Regions from separate parts of the Enterobacter cloacae complex sp. HYC003_NIDB genome, predicted to be linked through region 4. Evidence: predicted binding sites of a transcription regulator. Region 4 holds the regulator's gene; each other region holds the start of a gene.
What was found. Region 4 encodes LexA, which represses DNA repair genes until DNA is damaged. Its sites were predicted from a motif close to TNCTGTATGTACATACAGNA; they were not measured.

Region 1: a site for LexA is predicted at 1,779-1,798, ahead of metR (HTH-type transcriptional regulator MetR). Genes of this name have one in related genera too.
Region 2: a site for LexA is predicted at 1,698-1,717, ahead of O1722_RS12860 (YebG family protein). Genes of this name have one in related genera too.
Region 3: a site for LexA is predicted at 2,036-2,055, ahead of O1722_RS15260 (DNA translocase FtsK 4TM domain-containing protein). Genes of this name have one in related genera too.

What each region holds. Positions count from the first base shown of each region.
Region 1 is NZ_CP114220.1:4,628,197-4,631,674, reverse strand. Features, by position in the region: gene O1722_RS22160 (carboxylate/amino acid/amine transporter) at 7-906, shown strand; gene metR (HTH-type transcriptional regulator MetR) at 794-1,747, opposite strand; gene metE (5-methyltetrahydropteroyltriglutamate--homocysteine S-methyltransferase) at 1,864-3,478, shown strand, end outside.
Region 2 is NZ_CP114220.1:2,710,289-2,713,766, reverse strand. Features, by position in the region: gene O1722_RS12875 (LysR family transcriptional regulator) at 1-141, shown strand, start outside; gene catA (type A chloramphenicol O-acetyltransferase) at 227-904, shown strand; gene O1722_RS12865 (hypothetical protein) at 943-1,257, shown strand; gene O1722_RS12860 (YebG family protein) at 1,372-1,683, opposite strand; gene dmsD (Tat proofreading chaperone DmsD) at 1,793-2,407, opposite strand; gene O1722_RS12850 (dimethyl sulfoxide reductase anchor subunit family protein) at 2,452-3,306, opposite strand; gene O1722_RS12845 (DMSO/selenate family reductase complex B subunit) at 3,308-3,478, opposite strand, start outside.
Region 3 is NZ_CP114220.1:3,189,958-3,193,435, reverse strand. Features, by position in the region: gene trxB (thioredoxin-disulfide reductase) at 1-959, opposite strand, end outside; gene lrp (leucine-responsive transcriptional regulator Lrp) at 1,503-1,997, shown strand; gene O1722_RS15260 (DNA translocase FtsK 4TM domain-containing protein) at 2,133-3,478, shown strand, end outside.
Region 4 is NZ_CP114220.1:4,516,956-4,520,433, reverse strand. Features, by position in the region: gene plsB (glycerol-3-phosphate 1-O-acyltransferase PlsB) at 1-1,322, opposite strand, end outside; gene O1722_RS21655 (diacylglycerol kinase) at 1,477-1,845, shown strand; gene lexA (transcriptional repressor LexA) at 1,954-2,562, shown strand; gene dinF (MATE family efflux transporter DinF) at 2,626-3,478, shown strand, end outside.

The DNA of each region.
Region 1 (3,478 bases), 110 kb from region 4:
AGCATTGTGGCGCTACTCATTATCACCACTATCCTGTGGGCCTTCTCCTTTAGTCTGATTGGCGAATACCTTGCCGGATCGGTCGACAGCTACTTCTCGGTACTGATGCGCGTGGGGCTGGCGGCGCTGGTGTTCCTGCCGTTCCTGCGTACCCGCGGGCAGTCGCTAAAAACGATACTGCTGTACATGCTGGTAGGCGCGATGCAGCTCGGCATCATGTACCTGTTCAGCTTCCGGGCCTACGTTTACCTGTCCGTCTCGGAATTTCTGCTCTTCACCGTGCTGACGCCGCTCTACATCACGCTGATATATGACTTGCTCAGCAGGCGCCGTTTGCGCTGGGGGTATCTGCTGAGCGCTGCGCTGGCAGTCATTGGCGCGGCGATTATTCGCTATGACAAGGTAAGCGATCACTTCTGGACCGGGCTGATGTTCGTCCAGCTCGCTAATATCAGCTTTGCCATCGGGATGGTGGGTTACAAACGTCTGATGGAGACCCGCCCGATGCCGCAGCATAACGCGTTTGCGTGGTTCTATATGGGCGCGGCGATTGTCGCGGTAGCGGCGTGGTTTCTGCTCGGCAATCCGCAAAAGCTGCCGACTACCTCCGTGCAGTGGAGCGTTCTGGTCTGGCTGGGCGTGGTGGCGTCGGGGCTGGGCTATTTTATGTGGAACTACGGCGCTACGCAGGTAGACGCCGGGACGCTGGGGATCATGAACAATGTGCACGTGCCGGCGGGGCTACTGGTGAACCTCGCCATCTGGCAGGAGCAGCCGCACTGGCCGAGTTTCCTTATTGGGGGAACGGTGATCCTGGCTTCGCTGTGGGTACATCGCCGCTGGGTCGCTCCGCGCTCCGCACAAACGGAAGATGGTCGCACGCGTGGTTCCGCGCTGAGCGAATAAACGCTTCCGTAATCGGCTGACGCTGCTCGCCGTCGCGCACGGCGGCGTACAGCCGGCTCCACAGTCCTTCACCCAGGGTTTTGGTGACCACCAGACCCTGGCGTTCAACCGTCTCGACCACCCAGTGCGGCAGCGCCGCAATCCCCATTCTGGCCGCCACCATCTGAATTAACAGCAGCGTGTTATCCACGCTTTTCAGCTGTGGGCTGATGCCCGCGGGTTGCAGGAAATGGCGCCAGATATCCAGACGACTGCGCTGTACCGGGTAAATCAGCAGCGTCTCCGTTGCCAGATCTTCCGGCGTGATACGCGTTTTAGCGGCCAGCGGATGGTCCGGGGCCAGCACCAGACGCACCTCAAAATCAAACATTGGCGAATAGTGCAGACCGCTGCGCGGCAGAATATCTGAGGTCATCACCAGATCCAGCTCACCCTGCTGAAGCGACGGCTGCGGATCAAACGTGACGCCGGATTTGAAGTCCATCTCCACCTGCGGCCACTTCTGGCGGAAGTTCTCAAGCGCGGGGGTCAGCCACTGAATACAGCTGTGACACTCAATGGCGATGCGCAGGGTGGTCTGCTGCGGCTCGTTGCAGGACTGCAACGCGCTGGCAATCTGCGGCAACACCTGGTTCGCCAGCTGAAGCAAAATTTCGCCCTGCGGCGTAAAGCGCAAAGGCTGGCTCTTACGCACAAAAAGACGAAAGCCGAGGCGTTGTTCCAGATCGCTGAACTGGTGAGAAAGGGCAGACTGAGTCTGGTGCAGCGTGGCCGCTGCCGCCGCAAGAGAACCGCAGTTCCGCAACGCTTGTAGCGTTTTCAGGTGTTTTATCTCGATCATGAAAGTCCTTCACTTCGCCATGAACATTTTGCGCTTGAGGAATATACAGTACCTGCCAATTATAGAAGTGTAAACATCTGGACGTCTAAATAACGAATTTCTACAAGGGGTATGCCATGACAATCCGCACTCACACTCTCGGTTTCCCTCGCGTTGGTCTGCGTCGCGAGCTGAAAAAAGCGCAAGAAAGCTACTGGGCGGGTAACGCCACCCGCGAAGAACTGCTGGCGGTGGGGCGCGAGCTGCGCGCGCGTCACTGGGATCAGCAAAAACAGGCGGGCGTAGACCTGCTGCCGGTGGGCGATTTCGCCTGGTACGACCATGTTCTGACCACCAGCCTGCTGCTTGGCAACGTGCCGGCTCGTCATCAGAACAACGATGGATCGGTGGATATCGATACCCTGTTCCGCATCGGCCGTGGCCGCGCGCCAACGGGTGAGCCAGCGGCAGCGGCGGAAATGACCAAGTGGTTTAACACTAACTATCACTATATGGTGCCGGAGTTCGTTAAGGACCAGCAGTTCAAACTGACCTGGACCCAGCTTCTGGATGAAGTGGACGAAGCGCTGGCGCTGGGTCACCAGGTGAAACCCGTGCTGCTGGGGCCGGTCACCTACCTGTGGCTGGGCAAAGTGAAAGGCGAGCAGTTCGACCGCCTCAGCCTGCTGAACGATATTCTGCCGGTTTATAAGCAGGTGCTGATTGAGCTGGGCAAACGCGGTATTCAGTGGGTGCAAATCGATGAACCGGCGCTGGTGCTTGAGCTGCCGCAGGCGTGGCTGGATGCCTTCAAACCGGCGTATGACGCGCTCACGGGCCATGTGAAGCTGCTGCTGACCACCTATTTCGAGGGCGTAACGCCGAACCTCGACACCATTACCGCGCTGCCGGTTCAGGGTCTGCACGTTGATCTCGTTCACGGCAAAGACGATGTGGCAGAGTTGCACAAGCGTCTGCCTGCGGAGTGGCTGCTCTCTGCCGGTCTGGTGAATGGTCGTAACGTCTGGCGTGCCGATCTCACCGGGAAATATGCACAAATCAAGGACATTGTCGGTAAACGTGAATTGTGGGTAGCCTCTTCCTGTTCCCTGCTGCACAGCCCGATCGACCTGAGCGTGGAGACCCGACTCGATCCTGAGGTGAAAAGCTGGTTTGCCTTTGCCCTGCAAAAGTGTGAGGAGCTGGCTCTGCTGCGCGACGCGTTGAACAGCGGCGACACAGCAGCGATTACTGACTGGAGCGCCCCGATCCAGGCGCGCCGTCACTCGACGCGCGTGCATAACCCGGCGGTGGAAAAACGTCTGGCGGCCATCACTGCCCGGGACAGCCAGCGCCAGAGCCCGTATGAAGTGCGCGCCGAAGCCCAGCGTGCGCGCTTTAACCTGCCCGCGTGGCCGACCACAACCATCGGCTCCTTCCCGCAGACTACCGAGATCCGCGGCCTGCGCCTGGACTTCAAAAAGGGCAATCTGGATGCGAATCACTACCGCACCGGCATTGCGGAGCACATCAAACAGGCGATCGTCGAGCAGGAACGTCTGGGTCTGGACGTGCTGGTGCACGGCGAGGCCGAGCGTAACGATATGGTGGAATACTTCGGTGAACACCTGGACGGCTTTGTCTTTACCCAGAACGGCTGGGTGCAAAGCTACGGCTCCCGCTGCGTGAAGCCGCCGGTGGTGATCGGTGACGTCAGCCGCCCGGAAGCGATCACCGTGGAGTGGGCGAAGT
Region 2 (3,478 bases), 1.8 Mb from region 4:
GTGGCTGACGATCTGGAGCGTGGCACGCTCATACGCGTCTTACAGCGCTACAGCCTGCGGATGGACGGACTGTACCTCTATTATCCACACCGCAACGTATCCCCGGCGTTGAGAGCGGTGATTGATACGCTGAATATTTAGGGTGCCTCTTCGCTACGGTCTATACAGCCCCTACGTTTGTGATACGCTACTATTTTATATAGCGCAGCTCAACTAAGGCTCTGAAATGACAAAAATAATGCCAGAATATACGGTAGTTGACTTATCACGTTGGGCAAGAAAGGAACACTTTGAAGTATTTCAGGGCTTTGCTCAATCTACATTTAACCAAACGGTTCAGCTGGACATTACCGTGCTGCTAAAGCATATCAAAGAGGTTGGCTGGAAATTTTATCCTGCGATTATTTCCCTTATTTCTGACGTCGTAAACCGGCATCCGGAATTCCGTATGGCCATGAAGGATGATGAGCTTGTAATATGGAATGAGGTTCATCCAAGCTATACCCTTTTCCATAAAGAAACGGAGACGTTTTCATCGTTATGGAGTCATTACGATGGAAATATTCACCATTTTCAGCGCGTTTATGCAGAAGATGTCGCCCGCTATGGCAATATCCTTGCTTATTGGCCTAAGGAAGAGTCCCGGGAAAATATATTCTTCATATCGGATATTCCGTGGGTCAGCTTTAGCAGTTTCAACGTCAACGTCGCTAACATGCGGAATTTTTTTGCGCCCATGTTCACGTTTGGAAAATACTATAACCAGGATGGAAAAGTCTTGTTGCCTTTCGCCGTTCAGGTCCATCATTCTGTCTGTGACGGTTTCCATGTGGCCAGGCTGATCAACGAGTTACAAGAGTTGTGTGATAATTTACCGCACCATTCAGAGGCGCTCAACGTGTGATTCACGTGTTTTTAACATACGCCTGACGAGGGGAAATAATGGAACCGAATTTTACGCCAGAACAGATTGAAATGATTAACCGCATTGTTTTCGAGCAGATCGAGATCATGCATGAGAAAGTAGCTGAAATAATCGCAGATACAGAGACGGTGGCGCATCAGCGCCTGAAGGATAACGGGATCACTACGACAGATTTCTATCCTGCAAATAAAAACTTCCTGATGATGACCCTTGTACAAGATCTGATAGATAAAGTGCACGGGGGCGATAAGGACCTGGCCAAAACAATGATAACCATGGAAGCAAAAAGGCTGAATATCAGCGTAACCGTTGAGGCGGACAAATCAAGATAACAGGACGTATTTTCAGGGTTACGGTTGATGAATATAAGGTTCAGCCGACCTTAATAAAGCCGCGAGCCGTTTCCGGCCCGCGGCGGCAGGACAGGTGATGAGACGTTCTGACAATCAGGCGGCTTTGACGGCCCGGATTTTTTTGCTGCTGTCCGCATCTGATGCTGTTTTATCCGTTTCAGCATTGAGCTCGGGAAGCTTGCTGGTACGCAGGATATGCTGCACGGACTCTTTCTGCTCGGCGAGATAAAGACCAAGGTTCTCCGCCTGCGTTTCATCCATCTGCATTCCGCTTTGCAACAGCCAGTCGGTAAACGCTTCTGCCATATCGAGCAGCTTGTCGTGAGCGTCAGCCTCTTTCTTACTGGCAAATGTCATTTTTTCTTCACCTTTTCTTACGACAACAAATTTTGTTTCAACAGCCATTGTGCACCCCCGTATACTGTAATTATATACAGTATAGCAGTTGTGACGTTGTGTTGCAGCAAAAATGTGCGAGCCTGGCCTGCACAACGGGTGGACAAGCCAGGTGCTGTTATCGGTACAGCGTTTTTTCGGCAATCGGGATCAGCAAAGTGGACTGCCATTCCGCCAGCGTCAGCTGGGCAAGTTTACCCAGCGCGGTGTAGAACGGATGGGCCGCGTTTTCAACGAATACGCTAAGGAAACGCGTGCTCCATGGCAGCAGATGCCAGGCAAGAAGTTGGTCGCGTTCTGTTTCGCGACCGTTCTCGGCAAGCCATGCCGCCAGCATCAGCAACGTTCCGAAATGATCTTCGGGCTCATTCTGCTGCATCTCAAAGGCGATATGGTTTTCACGCATCCACTGACGCAACGCGAGGGTCGAATCGCCAAACAGCACGGACTCGCGATCAAGCCAGACTGAGCCCCACGGGGGGGCGGGCAGGGCATACGGGCCAATAAACAGACGCTGCCAGGCGTCTTTCAACGCTTCATCCGATGGGGTCTTAAACATACTGGCGACAGGCAGCAGATTTTCCTCCGCCAGCGGCCAGTCCTGAACCCAGTCACCTGCGGTCAGGGCACTCACCAGCGGCGCGGTCTGCTCGCTGTCTGGAGCGAAATAAAACAGCGCGCCCAGTACCCGGGCGCTGAACGCGAACGATTCGCGGTGTGAGACGTCATTCATTACAACTTTCCTTACTTGCGCGCGGGTAGCCCCGCGCACCTGTGTTAACCTGCAATTGCTAACCCTGCGGTCATATGCAGACCATAAAATAGCCCTCGGCCAATCAGTTCACCCAGCGCCACCAGCACGATACCTGCAAACAGGCCGAGCGTTTTTGGCTCCTGACGACGAATCAGCGGGCAGATCCAGCAGCCTAAACCCGCCGCCAGCAACGCGATGCGCCATACCTGAAGCGAACCATAATCCGGAAGCAGGGCGTTAGCCTGCTGGATGGAACTCTGTATTGTCCCCAGCGTATTGCTTTGCAACACGACGACCGCCACGCAGACGATAAGTGCCAGTACGCTGACTGACGCGGCAAGAGTACCTTTGAATGTCACGTTTGCGACGCGCAGCAGCAGCGCGGCCAGCAGAGGACCAGCCAGAACCATCGTCAGGAAGAAGCTCAGCGTGGTGTAACCCGTATACCAGGTCGGGACAGTCTCAATCTGATAGACACGGGTCATCGCCCAGACAAAAACGATGCCCAGGATCTGGCTGACAACCAGCCAGATTTTGCCCAAAGCTGGGGGCATTTTACCGATAACCGACACCAGCCACCAGAAACCGCCCACGGCAAAGAAGATCGAACCCGCCGCGATCTCATTACTCAGCGCTGACGCGCCCACGCGGTTAAGCGAGTTGAAAGCACGCAGCGGGGAGCCAAGATGCAGTACCGAGGCCATAAACCCAATACCCATTACCAGCCAGAGACAAAACAGGCTGCGCACGATACGCATTCTGGCCTTGTCATCATTTTCCTTTAGCCAGACGAAGCCCATCACGATTAACGCGCCGGCCACGCACTGCCCGAAAACGGTGAAGATCACCAGCGGCCATTCATGCCATCCACTTCCCATCTCACACCTCCTTCGGGTTTGCCAGGTAGCCGGTGGTGTCACCCGTCGGACGGCTGTTGGCGTTAGGTTTAATCACAATACTCGGCTTCGTGAAGTGCGCAGACGGCAGCGGCGCGACGGCAGCAAGCTGACCGTGTTTTTTGCGCAGCTCTTCAATCGGGCCAAAGTCCAG
Region 3 (3,478 bases), 1.3 Mb from region 4:
TGTTCAGCCAGCCCGTCCAGGTAGCGTTCTGCGTCCAGCGCGGCCATACAACCGGTGCCCGCAGAGGTGATCGCCTGACGATAAATATGGTCCATCACGTCGCCAGCTGCGAAGACACCCGGAACGCTGGTCTGGGTGGCGTTGCCGTGAATGCCAGACTGCACTTTGATGTAGCCGTTCTCCAGCTCCAGCTGGCCTTCAAAGATAGCCGTGTTCGGGCTGTGACCGATTGCCACAAACAGGCCTGCCACTTCCAGCGTTTCGACGTTATCGGTGTTCTGGGTATCACGGATACGCAGTCCCGCCACGCCCATCTGATCGCCAGTCACTTCTTCCAGCGTACGGTTGGTATGCAGCACAATGTTGCCGCTCGCCACTTTGTCCATCAGGCGTTTAATCAGGATCTTCTCCGCGCGGAAGGTGTCGCGACGGTGAATCAGGTGTACTTCTGAGGCAATATTTGCCAGATACAGCGCTTCTTCCACAGCGGTGTTGCCGCCGCCGATAACCGCAACTTTCTGGTTGCGATAGAAGAAACCGTCGCAGGTCGCGCAGGCTGACACGCCGCGGCCTTTGAACGCTTCTTCAGACGGCAGGCCGAGATAGCGGGCAGAGGCGCCGGTGGCGATGATCAGCGCATCGCAGGTGTATTCGCCGCTGTCACCCGTCAGGCGGAACGGACGGTTCTGCAAATCCACTTTATTGATGTGGTCGAACAGGATTTCGGTTTCGAATTTGGCGGCATGCTCGTGCATGCGCTCCATCAGCAGCGGCCCGGTCAGGTCGTTCGGGTCGCCAGGCCAGTTTTCCACTTCCGTGGTGGTGGTCAGCTGACCGCCTTTTTCCATCCCGGTGATCAGTACCGGTTGCAGGTTAGCGCGTGCAGCATAGACCGCTGCGGTATATCCCGCAGGTCCAGAACCAAGGATTAGCAGCTTACTGTGTTTGGTCGTGCCCATGAGATCCCCATTGTTGTTGGCAGGCAATGGGCTGGATTGTAGGGAATTTGTTGCCGTAAAAAAAGAGCAGGAGAGTTTTGCTTCCGATATATGCAATAGACGCGCCCTATGGGTCAGAGGCGGTCACATCACTTCTGCTACTGAAAACCGCGCGTTTATAAGGCAATAAAATGAGGATTAATACCCCTCCGTAATGAATATCCGGCATGTTGTACTAAAAATCGATGTTTTGCTTTGACAATCCCCTGCGCTTTTGCGAAAACATTCAAGGAAGAAAAAAAGACGCACGAACTGCATGCCGCATAGACATGCACGGAAATGCCATTTTTACCGGGTCAGTGAAATCTACGCATGGTGTGGACAGACGCCATACGTGATGTCTGTGACTGCTTTCGGGCAACGGTCTTCTTACCGCAGAACCCGAATCTACATCGCGTCTAATACATAACCAGGCGATGTGATGAATAACGGGTCCAGGCTCTGAACAGTGATGTGCACAGGGTCCAGGCAGGAGTAGGGAAGGAATACAGAGAGACAATAATAATGGTAGATAGCAAGAAGCGCCCTGGCAAAGATCTCGACCGTATCGATCGTAACATTCTTAATGAATTGCAAAAGGATGGGCGTATTTCCAACGTCGAGCTTTCAAAACGTGTGGGACTTTCCCCGACGCCGTGCCTTGAGCGTGTGCGTCGACTGGAAAGACAGGGTTTTATTCAGGGCTATACGGCTCTGCTGAACCCGCATTATCTGGATGCCTCACTTCTGGTATTTGTTGAGATTACTCTGAATCGTGGTGCACCAGATGTGTTTGAGCAATTTAACGCCGCTGTACAAAAACTTGAAGAAATTCAAGAGTGTCATCTGGTTTCCGGTGATTTTGACTACCTGTTGAAAACCCGTGTGCCTGATATGTCCGCCTACCGTAAGCTGCTGGGTGAAACCCTGCTGCGTCTGCCAGGCGTGAACGACACCCGTACTTATGTGGTGATGGAAGAGGTCAAACAGAGCAATCGTCTGGTTATTAAGACGCGCTAACACGGAACAGGTGCAAAATCAGTGTAGTTTGATTACACTCCTGTTAATCCATACAGCAACAGTGCCGGGAAGTCCCGGCGCTGTTGTCCGTTTTAGCACACAGGCAGGACATGCCTGATACCTGGAGAGCCTTTCTTGAGCCAGGAATACACTGAAGACAAAGAAGTCACATTATCTAAGCTAAGCAGCGGACGTCGTCTCCTTGAGGCGTTACTGATTGTTATTGCCCTTTTTGCCGTCTGGCTGATGGCTGCCTTACTCAGTTTCAACCCCTCAGACCCCAGCTGGTCGCAAACCGCATGGCATGAGCCTATCCATAATTTAGGTGGTGTTCCCGGTGCCTGGCTTGCGGACACGCTCTTCTTCATTTTCGGTGTGATGGCCTATACCCTTCCCGTCATCATTATTGGCGGATGCTGGTTTGCCTGGCGTCATCGACAGAACGACGACTACATCGATTATTTTGCCGTTTCGCTGCGCCTGATTGGCGCCCTGGCGCTGATCCTCACCTCCTGCGGACTGGCGGCGATCAACGCCGATGACATCTGGTACTTCGCCTCCGGCGGGGTGATTGGCAGCCTGTTGAGCTCCGCGCTGCAACCGATGCTTCACAGCAGCGGCGGCACGCTGGCGCTGCTTTGTATCTGGGCAGCGGGCCTGACGCTGTTTACCGGCTGGTCCTGGGTGAGCATTGCCGAAAAAATCGGCAGCTTTATTCTGACTCTGCTGACGTTTGCCAGCAATCGCACCCGTCGTGACGATACGTGGGTCGATGAAGACGAATATGAAGATGAGTACGAAGAGGAAGACGAGGCACCCGTGCAGCGTCGTGAATCCCGCCGTGCCCGTATTCTGCGCGGTGCTCTGGCGCGCCGCCAGCGCGTTGCTGAAAAATTCGCTAACCCGTTAGGCCGTAAAACGGATGCCGCGCTTTTCTCCGGCAAACGTATGGATGAAGAGGAGCAGATTGAGTATCGCGGCGCGGCCGTCGATCCTGATGATGTGTTGTTCTCTGGTCATCGAGCTACGCCGGGTGAGTATGATGAATACGATCCGCTGTTGCATGGTCATTCCGTGACTGAACCGGTAGCCGCTGCTGCTGCCGCAACGACGGCTGCGCAGGCCCATGTTGCGCCTGTTGAAGCCGTGATGCCGTCCTCGCCTGTTCCTGCACCGGAGTCCGCGATCCAGCAACCGCAGGTGGACTGGCAGACTGCGCCAGGCGTCCATACGCCTGAACCGACCATTGCGCCGGAGCCTGAAAGCTATATTCCTGTGCAGCAGGAACAGTGGCAGCAACCGTATCAGCCGCCTGAGCCTGCCAGCGAGCCGCAACAGCCGTATCAGGCTTATACGCCCGAACCTGCTGAACCTGAACAGCCATACGTTGCGCCGGTGTCTGAACCCGAAGTGGTGGAGGAAGCGAAGCCATCCCGTCCGCCATTGTACTATTTTGAAGAGGTGGAAGAGCGCCGTGCCCG
Region 4 (3,478 bases):
CCGCGCAGCTCTTTCGCGTAGGTGCCCACTTCCATCACGTGTTCATAACCGATGTAAATAGGCACCAGCGTGATAGGACGCGTACCGCCACGCAGCATGGCCTGAATGGTCATCGACAGCGTGCCGGTCTTAGGATCGAGCAGACGACCGGTACGCGAGCGACCGCCTTCAACAAAGTACTCCACGGAATAACCGCGGCTGAACAGCTCGCCCAGATACTCCCTGAAGACGGTGGAGTAAAGCTTGTTACCCTTAAAGGTACGACGAATAAAGAACGCACCCAGACGGCGGAAAATCGGGCCTGCTGGCCAGAAGTTCAGGTTGATACCGGCAGCAATATGCGGCGGCACCAGCCCCTGGTGATAGAGCACGTAAGAGAGCAACAGGTAGTCCATGTGGCTGCGGTGGCAGGGCACATAGACAATCTCGTGGCCGTCGTGCGCTAACTGACGCACGCGTTCGGCGTTGTGGACGTTAATCCCCTGATAGAGGCGGTTCCACGTGAAGCCAAGGATACGGTCAGAGAGGCGAATCATCTCGTAGGAGAAATTCGCGGCGATCTCTTCCATCAGCGCTATCGCGTTCTGCTGCGCTTTCTCGTGCGAAATTTTCTTGCTGCGCGCTTCGTCTTCTACGGCACGGGCAATCGCTTTGGAAGCCAGCAGCTTGTTGAACAGATCCTGACGTGCCGGGAGACGTGGTCCAACGGCCGCCAGACGCTGACGTGCAAAGTGCATACGCGCAACGCGCGCCAGCTTTTGCGCAATGATTTTGTCAGTGCCGTGTTCATCCGCCATGCGGCGCAGTGAAACGGAAGGTGAGAAGCGGACAAAGCTGTCGCGTCCCAGCCAGGAGACGGCGAAGAACTTCTGAATGCCGTTGAGCATACGCAGCGGCGGGTTCTCTTCCCCTTTTTCGCGCCCCGGACGACGGCCAAACATCACCGACACCGGCACCATCTGCACGTCCAGATCGGGGTTGCTGCGGTGCAGATCGAGGTAATCATGGAACAGCTTAATGGACTCTTCTTTCGGCGTGTAATAGGTGAACACGCGCGGCCCGCCATGGATGAACACGTAGCGCGGCAGCAGCGTACCGTCGACTTCCAGCGGTTCAAGCGGGTCAGGTAAATCGTGCGCCAGACATTGAGCGCGAAGCGTCAGCAGGTCTGCCTTCGAGTTATAAGGCAAAACGTACATAATAGGGCGCGACGTATCGAGCCCTAATTCCAGCGCAGGTTCTGCTGGGATAGACTTACTTTTTACCAGGACGCTTAATGGTAAATTAAGTAATTTGTAGTAAATTCGTGGCCAGCCGGACATAAACGATGTAAAGCCTCTGGTTAATAATGCAATTGCGGCGCAAGGATAACAGAAAGCGCGCAAAATTTCTGTTGTTACCCGTCATACTTCAGGTTGCAGCAAAACGCGCTGCGGCTTTAGTTACAGACGCTATTTATCATAAAAGGTTCTTTTAATGGCCAATAATACCACTGGGTTAACTCGAATCATTAAAGCTGCCGGTTATTCATGGAAAGGTTTCCGCGCGGCATGGGTTAATGAAGCCGCTTTCCGCCAGGAAGCGGTTGCCGCAATCGTTGCCGTTGTCATCGCCTGCTTCCTTGATGTTGATGCTATCACCCGCGTACTGCTCATCGGATCTGTCCTTCTGGTGATGATAGTGGAAATTCTGAATAGCGCTATTGAGGCCGTTGTTGACCGAATCGGGTCGGAATTCCATGAACTGTCTGGCCGGGCGAAAGACATGGGTTCTGCTGCCGTACTGCTGGCGATTATCACTGCGGCGATCACCTGGGTCACGCTGCTTTGGTCGCATTTCCGATGAGCCTCGAGGAATAATTAAGTCCCTGGTTTTTTGTGCAGTTTTTGGTTCCAAAATCGCCTTTGACTGTATATACTCACAGCATAACTGTATATACACCCAGGGGGCGGTATGAAAGCGTTAACGACCAGGCAGCAAGAGGTGTTTGATCTCATTCGGGATCATATCGGCCAGACGGGTATGCCACCCACGCGTGCAGAAATTGCGCAGCGTCTGGGCTTCCGTTCTCCTAATGCTGCCGAAGAGCACCTTAAAGCGCTGGCGCGTAAGGGCGTGATTGAGATTGTTTCCGGCGCCTCACGCGGCATTCGTCTGCTTGTGGAAGAAGAGAGCGGTATTCCACTGGTGGGCCGCGTTGCCGCAGGTGAACCTCTGCTGGCGCAGCAGCACATCGAAGGGCACTATCAGGTTGACCCAGGCATGTTCAAGCCGAGCGCCGATTTCCTGCTGCGCGTTAGCGGAATGTCCATGAAAGATATCGGTATTCTGGATGGCGATCTGCTGGCGGTACACAAAACGCAGGATGTGCGTAACGGGCAAGTCGTGGTAGCGCGCATTGATGATGAAGTGACGGTTAAGCGCCTTAAGAAACAAGGCAATACCGTGCAGCTTCTGCCTGAAAACAATGAATTCTCCCCGATTGTGGTGGATCTCCGCGAGCAGAGCTTCTCTATTGAAGGACTGGCGGTCGGCGTTATCCGCAACGGTGAATGGCTGTAATCTCTTCCTGACAGGCTGTAGTTCCTCTACAGCCTGGCCTGTTTTCTGATTCCGGTAATTTCCATGGCATTGCTAACTTCTGCCGATAAGGCGTTGTGGCGTCTTGCGCTACCGATGATTTTTTCCAATATTACCGTTCCTCTGCTGGGGCTGGTGGATACGGCGGTTATCGGGCATCTCGATTCGCCGATTTATCTTGGCGGCGTCGCGATCGGCGCAACGGCGACCAGCTTCCTCTTTATGCTGCTGCTTTTTCTGCGCATGAGTACGACAGGCCTGACGGCCCAGGCGTATGGTGCAAAAGATCCCCTGCGTCTGGCGCGTGCGCTGGTTCAGCCGCTCATTCTGGCATTCGGTGCTGGCGCGTTAATCATTCTGTTGCGTACGCCGCTGATTGATCTTGCGCTCCATATTGTAGGCGGCAGCGATGCCGTACTGGAACAGGCCCGGCGGTTCCTCGAAATTCGCTGGCTCAGCGCGCCCGCTTCACTGGCAAACCTGGTCCTGCTGGGCTGGCTGCTGGGCGTGCAGTACGCCCGCGCGCCGGTGATCCTGCTGGTGGTGGGCAACCTGCTTAACATTGTGCTCGATCTCTGGCTGGTGATGGGGCTGCACATGAACGTCCGGGGCGCGGCGCTGGCCACGGCGATTGCCGAGTACGGTACGCTGCTGATCGGTTTGGGGATGGTCTGGCGCGTGCTGGCGATGCGCGGTATCACCCTGGATCTGCTGAAATCGGCCTGGCGCGGCAACATTCGTAAGCTGCTGGCGCTTAATCGCGACATCATGCTCCGTTCGCTTCTGCTGCAACTCTGCTTTGGTGCATTAACCGTTTTTGGTGCGCGTCTTGGGCCTGAGATCGTTGCCGTCAACGCAGTGCTCATGACATTACTGACCTTTACCGCTTACGCGCTGG